DNA from 4 places in the Staphylococcus pasteuri genome. Region 1 is predicted to be linked to each of the others. Evidence: predicted binding sites of a transcription regulator. Region 1 holds the regulator's gene; each other region holds the start of a gene.
The links. The regulator Rex, encoded in region 1, represses fermentation and respiration genes when NADH is low (regulators of the CRP and FNR family bind a similar motif). The targets are predictions, from matches to a motif close to TTGTGAAATATTTCACAA.
Positions count from the first base shown of each region.

Region 2: Q4528_RS00285 (nitrate reductase subunit alpha) is a predicted target of Rex. The motif match lies at 1,818-1,835, and genes of this name have one in related genera.
Region 3: qoxA (cytochrome aa3 quinol oxidase subunit II) is a predicted target of Rex. The motif match lies at 1,403-1,420, and genes of this name have one in related genera.
Region 4: Q4528_RS01870 (FAD:protein FMN transferase) is a predicted target of Rex. The motif match lies at 1,839-1,856, and genes of this name have one in related genera.

Region 1 is NZ_JAUOQO010000008.1:91,868-95,090, forward strand. It holds gene Q4528_RS10065 (YeeE/YedE family protein) at 1-784, opposite strand, end outside; gene Q4528_RS10070 (hypothetical protein) at 941-1,243, opposite strand; gene Q4528_RS10075 (redox-sensing transcriptional repressor Rex) at 1,271-1,903, opposite strand; gene Q4528_RS10080 (ABC-F family ATP-binding cassette domain-containing protein) at 2,168-3,223, shown strand, end outside.
Region 2 is NZ_JAUOQO010000001.1:63,406-66,628, forward strand. It holds gene Q4528_RS00285 (nitrate reductase subunit alpha) at 1-1,743, opposite strand, end outside; gene cobA (uroporphyrinogen-III C-methyltransferase) at 2,037-2,969, opposite strand; gene nirD (nitrite reductase small subunit NirD) at 2,960-3,223, opposite strand, start outside.
Region 3 is NZ_JAUOQO010000006.1:100,645-103,867, forward strand. It holds gene Q4528_RS08135 (globin domain-containing protein) at 1-725, opposite strand, end outside; gene Q4528_RS08140 (DUF5011 domain-containing protein) at 987-1,304, shown strand; gene qoxA (cytochrome aa3 quinol oxidase subunit II) at 1,589-2,707, shown strand; gene qoxB (cytochrome aa3 quinol oxidase subunit I) at 2,707-3,223, shown strand, end outside.
Region 4 is NZ_JAUOQO010000001.1:410,317-413,539, forward strand. It holds gene Q4528_RS01865 (NADH-dependent flavin oxidoreductase) at 1-636, opposite strand, end outside; gene Q4528_RS01870 (FAD:protein FMN transferase) at 708-1,637, opposite strand; gene pflA (pyruvate formate-lyase-activating protein) at 1,949-2,704, opposite strand; gene pflB (formate C-acetyltransferase) at 2,724-3,223, opposite strand, start outside.

The sequences.
Region 1 (3,223 bases):
ATCCTAAGAATATACCAATAACCAGCAATACTCCCCAATCTACGAATTTTGTATTACCACTTATTAGAAAGTTTACGATATTTGAAGATGGTGTAGTAATACCTAAGCCATGATTTCTACCTGTTGAACTACTCATTGGCCATGCTAATAAAGCGATTAATCCTACTGCGATTGCAGCTGCAAATGGGTGATATCTTTTTTCAAATAGATAATGTCTTAAGCCTGTATATTTTTGTTTTAATTTTGGTACTGCAACTTTAGGTTTTCTAAGCGTTTTAGTAACAAAATAAATTGTAATGATAGCCAATATTACAATTAAAATCCAATGTGGAATGTGTAATGTTTCGGACATACTCGCATTTACATTTGTAGGCTTATTAATGAAATTTAATACTGGTGAAAGAATACCTGTTTTAGTAATTGCACTTGTTAATGCATATAAAATAAGTGCTATCCAGCTACCAATTAAACCTTCTCCTGCACGATAATATGTTCCTGTAGCACATCCTCCGGCTAATACAATTCCAATTCCAAATACAAAGGAACCTATTACTGTACCAATTACTGGAAAAGTATGGGATGGCACAGTAAGTAATCCTAAACTAGTTAATATGAGTAAACCAATACTTTGTACTGAGATTGCAATGAGTAAAGCGTAAAACATTTTATTACTCTTTTGTACATACATATCTCTAAATCCACCGGCTAAACAAAATCGGGTTCTTTGCATAACGAAACCTAACAAAAGTCCAACAATTAAACCACTAATTATCATCCAAATCATTTTATCACTCTTTTCCGATAAGTTTACTAGGTATTATATCCAATTAAGTATTCTTTTTCAAGATTATAATTTAATATTTCATTATTAAATTAATTCTTTTTGTTCAAAGCTCATAAAAAAACACACCCTATCTATTGATAAGATGTGAACTAGCTATTATGATTGCAGATCATCTATTTGTTGAACAAGCTCTTTTAATTCATTAGCTTTCAAATGACTAAATTTAAACCATTCATTTCTATAATATATAAGTAATTTATAACCTAATAAGCCTTTTCTGACTTCATAACGAATCATTTGCTTTACATTAATTTCTAAATTGAGTGGATTATGATTTGTATAATATGATTTAAATACTATCGTTTGCTCTGACAAAACTAACTTACCAGGTATGTATATTAATGAAGGTAGATGTGCTTTATAAGTACATCCCACTTCTAATATTGATTTATTAGTCATTTCACAGCCTCCTAAATCATATTTTTATTAATCATAATTTCTCATAAAGAATAACAATGATTGTAATTCAATACCTAAATCAATATGATGCACTTGTACATCTTTAGGGGTGTTAAGTCTTGCTGGCGTGAAATTCATGATTCCTTTAACACCAGATTCAACAAGTTCATCTACTACAGTTTGTGCTACATGTTCAGGTGTAGTTAAAATAACTACATCAATATCCAAGCTTTTTAGTGTTTCCTTAATAGTTCTGCTATCTTTAATTACTACTTTTCCTACTTGTTCGCCTATAACATTTTTATCTACATCAAATGCTTCAGTAATAGACATTTCATCATGTATAGAAAAGTTATACGTTAATAGCGCTCGACCTAAATTACCTACGCCGACTATAGCAATTTTAATATCATTACTTCCGTTAATTTCCTTTTTGAAGAATTCAATTAAACTATCAATATTATAACCGTATCCTTTTTTACCTAATTCTCCAAAATATGAAAAATCCCTACGAATCGTAGCTGAATCTATTTGTAATGCTTCACTAATCGTTTTAGAATTAACACGATCGATTCCTTTACTTTTTAAATTACTTACAAATCTATAATATAATGGTAAACGTTTTAAAGTTGCTCGAGGAATTTTAACGTTACTTGCCATTTTATAAGTCTCCCTTCGACGCTATAACTGGTACAATTATTATTAAATCAACGCAAATATGTTTGCGATAATAAAATTTCAAATAATTGTTTACAATGAATACTTGCTAATTATACATTAATAAAATTTAAAAATAAATATCCTAGTTTCAAGACATGACTTAATACTGTAAAATAAAGAATAATATGATTAACAAATTTTTAAACATATCAAACTATATTAATAGTTTATAATGATATCGCTAATATAGAAAGGTGAAGTCGGATGATACTTTTACAACTTAATGACATATCTAAATCGTTCGATGGTGAAGATATCTTTACTAACGTTGATTTTGAAGTTAAAACTGGTGAACGCATAGGTGTAGTTGGCCGAAATGGTGCTGGTAAGTCAACGCTTATGAAAATTATAGCAGGTACTGAAGATTATGATAGTGGTCATATTTCAAAAATTAAAAATCTTAAAATCGGCTATTTAACTCAACAAATGACATTAGACTCAAATGCCACTGTTTATGAAGAGATGTCGAAACCATTTGAACATATTAAAAATATTGAATCCCTTATTAAAGAAGAAACTGATTGGTTAGCTAAGCATGCTGGAGATTACGATACACCAGACTATCAATTACATATGGAAAAATATGAATCTCTATCTAATCAATTTGAACAACTTGAAGGCTATCAATATGATAGTAAAATTAAAACAGTCCTTCACGGTTTGAATTTTAATGAAGAAGATTTTGATAAGCCTATTAATGATTTTAGTGGTGGTCAAAAAACAAGATTATCACTTGCACAAATGTTACTTAATGAACCTGATTTGCTATTACTAGATGAACCTACTAACCACCTTGATTTAGAAACAACAAAATGGTTAGAAGATTATTTAAGATACTTTAAAGGTGCAATTGTCATAATCAGTCATGACAGATATTTCTTAGATAAAATCATTACTCAAGTTTATGATGTAGCCCTAGGTGAAGTAAAACGCTATATAGGTAACTATGAACAATTTATACAACAAAGAGATAAATATTATGAAAAACGTATGCAAGAATATGAAAAACAACAAGAAGAAATTAAACGACTTGAAACGTTTGTTGAAAAAAATATTACACGTGCATCTACAAGTGGAATGGCAAAAAGTCGTCGTAAAACATTAGAAAAAATGCAACGCATCGACAAGCCTATGATTGATGCTAGAAGTGCTAATATTCAATTTGGTTTTGATAGAAATACTGGTAATGATGTTATGCATATCAAACAATTAGAAATTGGTTATGATCAAACGCCTATTACCCAACCTATCACAATGGAG
Region 2 (3,223 bases), on a different contig from region 1:
AAATGCAAGTGTATTCCAGCCTTCTATTGGGCGACATTTTTCTTGACCAACGTAGTGAGCCCATCCTCCTCCGTTAACGCCTTGGCAACCACATAACATAACTAAATTGAGTATTGCACGATAAATAGTATCTGAATTGAACCAATGGTTTACGCCAGCGCCCATAATAATCATTGAACGACCTTCAGTATCAATAGCATTTTGTGCAAATTCTTTAGCTACTTGAGTGACTAAATTACTTTTAATACCTGTTATTTCTTGTTGCCATGCTGGAGTATATTTAGAATCTTTATCTTCATAACTATCTGCTTCTAAATCATGGTTAAATCGACGTACGCCATATTGACTTGCCATTAAATCAAATACTGTTGTGATATATGTTTCTGTTCCGTCAGCTAAAGTGACTTTTTTAGTAGGAATAGGTCTTTCAAATATTCCATCACCATTACTATCAAAATATGGAAATTGAATTTGCTGTAATTCATATTCACTATCAGCCATGGATAATGAAGGATCTATTTTGTTTCCTTCATCATCTTCTAATTTAAGATTCCATTGTTTGCCTTCTTCCCATCTTTGTCCCATTGTGCCGTTAGGTACTGTTAACTCATTTGAAATTTCATCAAAAATTAATGGTTTCCATTCCCCATTTTCAGTTTGTTGACCTAAATCAGTAGCTCTTAAAAATCTGCCTGCTTTAAATCCATTTTCATCTTTATCTAACATCAATACGAAAGGCATATCAGTGTATTGTTTAGCGTAATCGATGAAACGTTGGTTTGGTTTGTTTATATAATATTCTTGTAAAATGACGTGTGTCATTGCTTGCGCCACTGCTGCATCTGTACCAGGATTAGGCGCTAACCAATTGTCCGCAAATTTAACGTTCTCTGCATAATCTGGTGCTACAGAAATAACTTTAGTACCTTTATATCTAACTTCTGTCATAAAGTGAGCGTCCGGTGTACGTGTTAAAGGTACATTTGAGCCCCACATAATAATATATGATGCGTTATACCAATCACTTGATTCAGGTACATCAGTTTGTTCTCCCCAAATCTGTGGAGAAGCAGGTGGTAAATCTGCATACCAATCATAAAAGCTAAGCATTTCGCCGCCGAGTAAATTAATAAAACGTGCACCTGCAGCGTAACTCACCATTGACATTGCAGGTATAGGCGTAAATCCTGCAATTCTATCAGGTCCATCTTTTTTTATTGTGTATAATAATTGAGCTGCTATGATATCAGTAACATCTTTCCAATTAGATCTTACATGGCCACCCATACCTCTTGCAGATTTATACTGTTTAGCTTTTTCTTCATCTTCAACAATAGATGCCCATGCCGCAATTTTATTACCTTGATTTTCTTCTAGTGCTTCTTGCCAGAGTTCTAATAATTTTCCTCTTATATATGGATATTTAACTCTTAAAGGACTATATTCGTACCATGAGAATGATGCTCCTCTTGGGCAACCTCTAGGTTCGTATTCTGGCATATCAGGACCACAGCTTGGATAGTCTGTTTGTTGGTTTTCCCATGTAATAACACCATTTTTAACAAAAACTTTCCATGAACATGATCCAGTACAGTTAACACCATGTGTAGTTCTAACTTCTTTATCATGGCTCCAACGTTCTCGATACATTTTCTCCCATTCTCTGCTTTTACTTTCTAATACTGACCAGTTCCCGTTAAATTTTTCTGTTGGTTTAAAAAAATTCAATCCAAATTTCCCCATATATATCCTCCTACACTAGCAAAGTGATTATCTATGTCCGTTAATTAATTTCGCTACTTTTTCTTATATTCAAATTGTATATTTTTTCACAAACTTTTTATATTAGGGAAAGTCCTAATTGAAGGTATAAATCCCCTATGATTTTTTATAATCTTTCAATATTCTTTTTAATAAAAAAAGACCACCTCTTATTGGTGGCCATACTGAAGTCTAAGACAAAGATATAATGTACTCTCTTTTTATTATTGAGTTAGTCATATTTAGGGCTAGCTCCTAAAGGAACAATATAGAATCTAGACTTTAATAAATTGATGATGATATTGATTTTTGATTTTTTCATATAATTGTTGTTGTGAAATATGGTATTTGTCATTATTTTTCACTTCAATTATGCAACCATATCCTTCATCACTTAATATTTCGCATTTTTCCATTGCTCTTCCTTTTTCCCCTTGGACAATGTAAAAAGGTTGATCCGGTTTACTATCAATTTTAGATTCCACATAGTTAACGATATCTCCAATAATACAAACGCCTGGCATACCTTCAAGTTGATGAGATTTTATCTTTTGTTGAATATCGCTTAATGTTCCAATGATTACTTTTTCATCAAATAAGGAAGCTCGGAAAATAATAGCGATTGGAAAATTGATATCACTGAATTGTTGTATCTGATTTATTATTTTCGGAAGTCGTTTCACTCCCATATATATTGCTAATGTACCTTTATTAAGGAGCGGAGTAATATCCAACTGATTTTCTTGATTATCTTTAAAATGACCTGTTGAAAAAGTTACGTTTTTCGCTAAACTTCTCATCGTCAACCCAATATTCATGGATTGTGCAGCAGCACTTGCAGAAGTTACTCCTGGAACTATTTCAAAATTGATATCTAAATCACTTAGTGTCTCAACTTCTTCATGTAAACGTCCAAATATCGCTGGATCTCCGCCCTTAAGCCTTACAACATGATTGTGTTCTGAAGCTGCCTTAACCATGAGTTGATTAATATTATCTTGTTGAATATGTTTGGTATAAGGTTTCTTTCCTACATCTACAATTTCTATTTCAGGTTTAGCATACTGTAAGATTAATGGATTTACCAATCTGTCATATAGAATAATATCTGCATTTTCTATAAGACGTTGTGCTTTCTTAGTTAGAAAATTAGGATTACCTGGTCCAGCACCTACTAAATATACTTGACCATAGTTACTTACAGACATATGAATATATCTCCATCGATAATTTCCACAGGATAAGTTTCTACACAACCGGTATCTGGTTCTTGCACATTACCAGTAGTTAAGTCTATTTTTTGGTTATGTAATGGACAATAAACAAAATCTCCACTTACTGTGCCTTCTGATAATGGTCCTTGTTTATGTGGACATACATTATTCACTGCAAAAATTTTACCTTCATTCGTTAAAAACAAACCAATTTCTTTATCTTTTACAATTACTTTTTTTCCAATGAG
Region 3 (3,223 bases), on a different contig from region 1:
ATGTCGTCGCCTTCTTTAAATTCGTCATGTAATATAGTAGAAACTTCACCTTCATGTTCAGTAGTTACATCACGTTTAACTGCAAATGTTAAATAATTTTCGTCACCTTTAACTATTGAATAGTGTCTTTTTGCTCTATATGGCATTTTTTCACTACCTACATCAACAGTAATATATTGACCAGGTACAAATTGGCTTAAATCATAGTCTTTTGAAGATACTGTAAATGCTTTAATATCAGAAGAAACTTCTTCAATTGTTTCAACTTTAAATGGTTGGAATCCATCCCATAACATTTCTGCATAAATATCTTTTTCAACTGAAATAAACACATCTGCAATTTCTTGATATGCTTTTTTCCATGTTTTGATAATTTCATGATCATCATCTAAACCAACAACTTGTTTAATTGCTTCGATCAAATTTTCACCAACAATATCATATCCAGCTGGTGGTACTTGTAAGCCACAGTGTTTATAGGCAATTCCTTTAACTACAGGTAAAATAGCTCCAAGATTATCTATATTTACAGCTGCTGCTAATACAGATTGAGCTAATGCAGTAGATTGTAATCCTGTTTTTTGGTTTGTTTGGTTAAACATATTTCTTAATTCTGGATGTTGATTTAACATACGACCATAAAATTTCGAAGTAATTTCTGTACCTTTATCCTGCAATACAGGCACCGTTTCTTTGACGACTTCTTTTTCTCTTTCACTTAACATAATTTCCACTCCCACTAATCTAGAATTAAAATTAATTCAATTTGCATATTCATTCTAATCCTATGTTAATTGTATATGCAATATAATGTAGAAATGTTCACATATCGTTCAATTTACAAAAGCTTAATTAAATTTTTTCTTATTATATGTTTTAAATAATTAATCAATCAGGTATATTAAGACTATAGTATGATGTATTATTCTGAAAATTAAGGTATATTATAAATAAATCATAGTCGACTAATATTCGGAGGTTACTTTATGAACAAACTAATACAGTCATTATCAGCTATCGGAGTATCTGCTACTTTAGTCACACCGAATTTAAATGCCGAAGCTACAACTAATTCTGAACCTCAACTTAGAGGTGTTAATGATATGATTATTGAACAAGGCGAAGATTATAATTTATTAAAAGGAATTAGTGCTTATGACAAAGAAGATGGCGATTTAACTCATAAAATTAAAGTCGATGGCGATATTGATACTAATAAACCTGGTACATATAAAGTTAAATACAAAGTTACTGATTCAGATGGAGCACAAAATACAACAGTTAGAAATATCAAAGTTAAATAACAAGATACTTAAGTTGAGATTATTTCTCAACTTTTTTTATTTTTCTGAATTATTGTTTTTTTAGACTAAAAACGCTTTTATTTATTGTATTTTCACAAATTTGTCCTTTTTCACAAAATGTACACATAATTTTAACAAATCTTACAATCCCCGTCATATCTCAAACTTTTTAAAATTTTTGGCTTATATTAATAATTTTTTTCTTCTAGGTACTTGTAAATATTGTGTAATAACTTAAAATTAGTGGTAAGCCCTACATTTGTAGTATTAGGAGGTCAAAAAAAGTGTCAAAATTTAAGTCTTTGCTTCTAATGGTCGGAACCCTAATTTTACTTAGTGGTTGTTCGAACATTGAAGTTTTTAATGCAAAAGGGCCAGTAGCAAGTAGTCAGAAGTTCTTGATCATCTATTCAATTATCTTCATGCTTGTTATTGTTGTCGTTGTTCTTTCCATGTTTGCATTCTTCATCTTTAAGTACAGTTATAGTAAGAATGATGAATCTGGTAAGATGCACCACAATTCTTTAATTGAAACAATTTGGTTTGTGGTACCTATCATTATCGTTATTGCTTTAGCAATTCCAACTGTTAAAACATTATACGATTATGAAAAACCACCAGAGAAAGACAAGGACCCACTTGTGGTTTACGCAGTAAGCGCTGGTTACAAATGGTTCTTTGCCTACCCAGATCAACACATCGAAACTGTTAATACGTTAACAATTCCAAAAGATCGTCCAGTAGTATTCAAGTTACAATCTATGGATACTATGACAAGTTTCTGGATTCCACAATTAGGTGGTCAGAAATATGCCATGACTGGTATGACTATGAATTGGACATTAACAGCAGATCAAACAGGTACTTTCAGAGGTAGAAACTCTAACTTCAATGGTGAAGGTTTCTCACGTCAAACATTTGATGTAAACTCTGTAAGCCAAAGTGATTTCAACAAATGGGTGAAAAAAGCTCAAAGTAAGAAAACGTTAGATCAAGATACATTTGATAAACAAATCTTACCAAGCACACCTAACAAAGAATTAACGTTTAATGGTACGCATATGGCGTTCGTAGATCCTGCAGCTGATCCTGAGTATATCTTCTACGCATACAAACGTTACAATTACGTTCAAAAAGATCCTAACTTCGTTGATGAAAAAGATCTTTATAAAGACGTAAAAGATAAACCAGTCAAACCAGCTCGTAAGGTTACAATTTCAAATGCTAACTATAAACGTCACGGTATGACACCAATGATTCTTGGCAACAATGAAAAATACGACAATGAATTCAAGAAGAAAGAAAAACACAATTCTAAGGAAATGGAAAAAATTTCCAAAGAAGCTAAAGACGGTAATGCGTCTAAAAACAAAGAAAATGATGATCATGGAGGTGGACATTAATGAATTTTCCATGGGATCAATTACTAGTTAAAGGTAACTGGATGATTACGATGGCACAAATCGGTGCACCATTCTTAGTTATCGGCCTTATCGCAGTAATTACTTATTTCAAATTATGGAAATATCTTTATAGAGAATGGTTCACATCCGTAGACCATAAAAAAATCGGTGTTATGTATTTAATCTGTGCCGTATTAATGTTCGTCCGTGGTGGTATTGATGCGTTAATGCTTCGTACTCAATTAACTGTTCCAGATAACACATTCTTAGAATCTAACCACTACAATGAAGTATTTAGTACACACGGCGTTATCATGATTATTTTCATGGCTATGCCTTTCATCTTTGGTTTATGGAATATTGTTGTTCCATTACAAATCGGTGCACGTGATGTTGCCTTCCCTGTAATGAACAACGTAAGTTTCTGGCTATTCTTTGCTGGTATGATTTTATTCAACCTATCATTTATCGTAGGTGGATCTCCAGCTGCTGGTTGGACAAACTATGCACCACTTG
Region 4 (3,223 bases), on a different contig from region 1:
TACAACACTTTGAACTTTTTTCAATACTTCGATTGGGAATTTTGTACGTTTTTCTCGACTACCGCCCCATTCATCTTGTCTTCTATTAGAGTGAGGAGAGAAGAATTGTTGAATTAAATACGTATTCGCACCGTGAATTTCTACACCATCGAATCCCGCTTCAATTGCTCTACGAGTTGCTTCGCCAAAGTGATTAATCATTTGTTCTATTTGTGATGTAGTCATTTCACGCGGTGTTGCAGCATCAGGTCGCAATGCAGTAATTGGACTTGCGGAGATTGGCTGTTCTCCTTCATTTAATTTTGGATTAGCCATACGACCGGCATGATAAATTTGTAGAATTGCTTTTGATCCTTTGTCTTTAATCGCTTGTGCTAATCTTGCTAGACCTTTAACCTTTTCATCTGTGTCAACACCAATAGCACCCGGGAATCCACGTCCATGATCTTCAACAAAGCAACTTTCTACAATAATTGCAGCTGCGTCACCTGAACGGTATTGATAGTAATCTATCATTTCTGAAGTCACACTACCGTCAAAATAGCCAGCTTGAATTGTCATTGGCGCCATTACAATACGGTTTTTCAATTCAGCTCCAGAGTTCAATTTGACAGTATCTAAAATTTCTTTATTCATAAGTCATCCTCCTGATAAATTGTGATTATTTTCACATGTGTATTTAAAAATATAATACTCATTTAGAGTATTTAAATTACATATTTTTTTTGCATAGAAATTCTTGAAGTTGAGACGATGTCGCCATCACGTTTAACAATGACACCTTCAATACCATCTATTTGATTAAGTAGTTCAATATTTTGTGATGCTTGCCCAAAACTACAAATCGTAGTCCATATCTCGCAGTCCACAGAATGATCAGATACGATGGTTACACTAGCAATATCATTATTAACTGGGTATCCCGTTTTACTATCTAATATGTGATGATACAATTGATGATCTTTTATAAAATAGCGCTCATATATACCTGAAGTCACAACAGATTGTTGCTGAATGTCTAAAACTGCAAGTGGATTACTATTCTTATAAAAAGGATTACGAATACCTACCTTCCAACTTCTTGATGTTGGTGTATTTTCACCAATCGTAATCACGTTACCACCAAAATCAATAATCCCTGAAGTTACACCATGATTAATGAAAAATGTTTGAAGTTGATCAGCAAAATACCCTTTTACAAGAGCGCCTAAATCAATCTCCATACCTTTCTTAGTTAAATAAACTTCATTTGTTGCTTCATTCAATTCTAGATTTTCAGGATTCGTTAACGTTATCGCATATTGAATGTCTTGTTCATTCGGCTTTTTAGCATCTTCAAAACCAATTTTCCAAAGTTTAACTAAAGGGCCTATTAAGATATTCATTTTTTGATTAGAAGTTAATGTTGCATGATAACCTAGCTGAATCATTTTAAATATTTCATCACTAGTTACTACTGGCCTTATACCAGCCATTCGGTTAATTTTCATTAAATCTGAGTGCTCGTCATTAGCACTAAATTGTTTTTCCCAAGTATGAATTTTGGACTCGGCTTGAGATAAAATTGAATCTGGTTGATTGTGATTAATTGATAAGCGAATCACCGTCCCCATTGCATTAATTATGACGTTTTTCAATTTATCCCCTCCTGAAATATATTTTGATAGCGTTTACAAAAAGTGCTAAAAAAATATAAAATTTAGAAATATTGCTAACTAATTCTATTTCCAAGTTCATACTACCATAAATACACAAAAATAGTTAAAATATGATAAATGTTCACAATTAAAACACACTTTAAAAATAAACTTAATGATTATTAAATTATTTTTTATATTTTGATAAATAATTAACAATTACTTCAAATTTTATTAAAAATGGACATATCAAATTCTGCTTTGATATGTCCATAATTTGAAGGGTATTTTATGGGGTATAATATAGTTTTTTATAGCGTGATTGGAATTTTTCCTTTGAAATTAACGTATTGATATGCCATTTTGACTGCTTCATCATCTGGTGGTTCAACATTTTCTAATTCGTACGGAATGCCTAAATTTTTCCACTTGTGTACTCCGAGTTGGTGATAAGGTAAGATTTCAAATTTTTCAACATTATCTAGCGAATTGATAAATTCACCCAATTTAATTAAATCTTCTTTATCATCTGAAATTCCTGGTACTAGAACGTGTCTTATCCATATAGGTTGCTTCATATCTGAAAGCTTACGTGCAAATTTAAGAATATGTGTATTCGGTTTGCCTGTTAATTTAATATGTTTTTCATTATCGATATGTTTAATGTCTAAAAGCATGAGATCTGTATATTTTTGTAATTCATCAAAGTGACGATTAAACGCTATTGTATCGTTAACACATCCAGCAGAAGTATCAAGACATGTGTTTATTCCATTAGCTTTTAACTCTTTAAATAATGCTTCTAAAAATGGCATTTGTAGCAATGGTTCGCCACCACTAACTGTAACTCCTCCACCTGAGGCGTCAAAGTATGGCTTATAAGGCAATACTTCATTTACCATTTCATCTACTGTCACTTCTCTTGATGGCTCATTAATTTTCCATGTATCTGGATTATGACAATATAAACATCTTAATAAACAACCTTGTGTGAATAATATATATCTAATTCCTGGTCCGTCTACTGTACCCATACTTTCAACGGAGTGTAAGTGTCCTTTAAGCATTTTGCTCCCACCTTATTTTCTACATTTGTTCGTGGAATGTACGAGAAATAACATCCAATTGTTGTTCACGAGTTAATTTAATAAAGTTAACTGCATAGCCAGATACACGAATTGTTAATTGTGGGTATTCTTCAGGATGATCCATTGCATCTAGTAATGTTTCTCTATTAAATACATTGATATTTAAGTGATGGCCATGTTGCATAGCGTAACCGTCTAGCATACTTGTTAAGTTTTTGTTTTGTGATTCTTCTTCTTTACCTAGTGATTTTGGAACAATACTAAATGTATTTGAAATTCCATCTTTACAGCAATCATAAGGAATTTTAGCTACAGAACTTAATGATGATAATGCACCTTTTTGGTCGCGTCCATGCATTGGGTTAGCACCTGGTGCAAATGGTTCTCCAGCTTTACGTCCATCTGGTGTATTACCTGTTTTCTTACCATATACAACGTTTGAAGTAATCGTTAATACACTCATTGTATGTTCTGAATCACGATATGTTTTATGGCTAC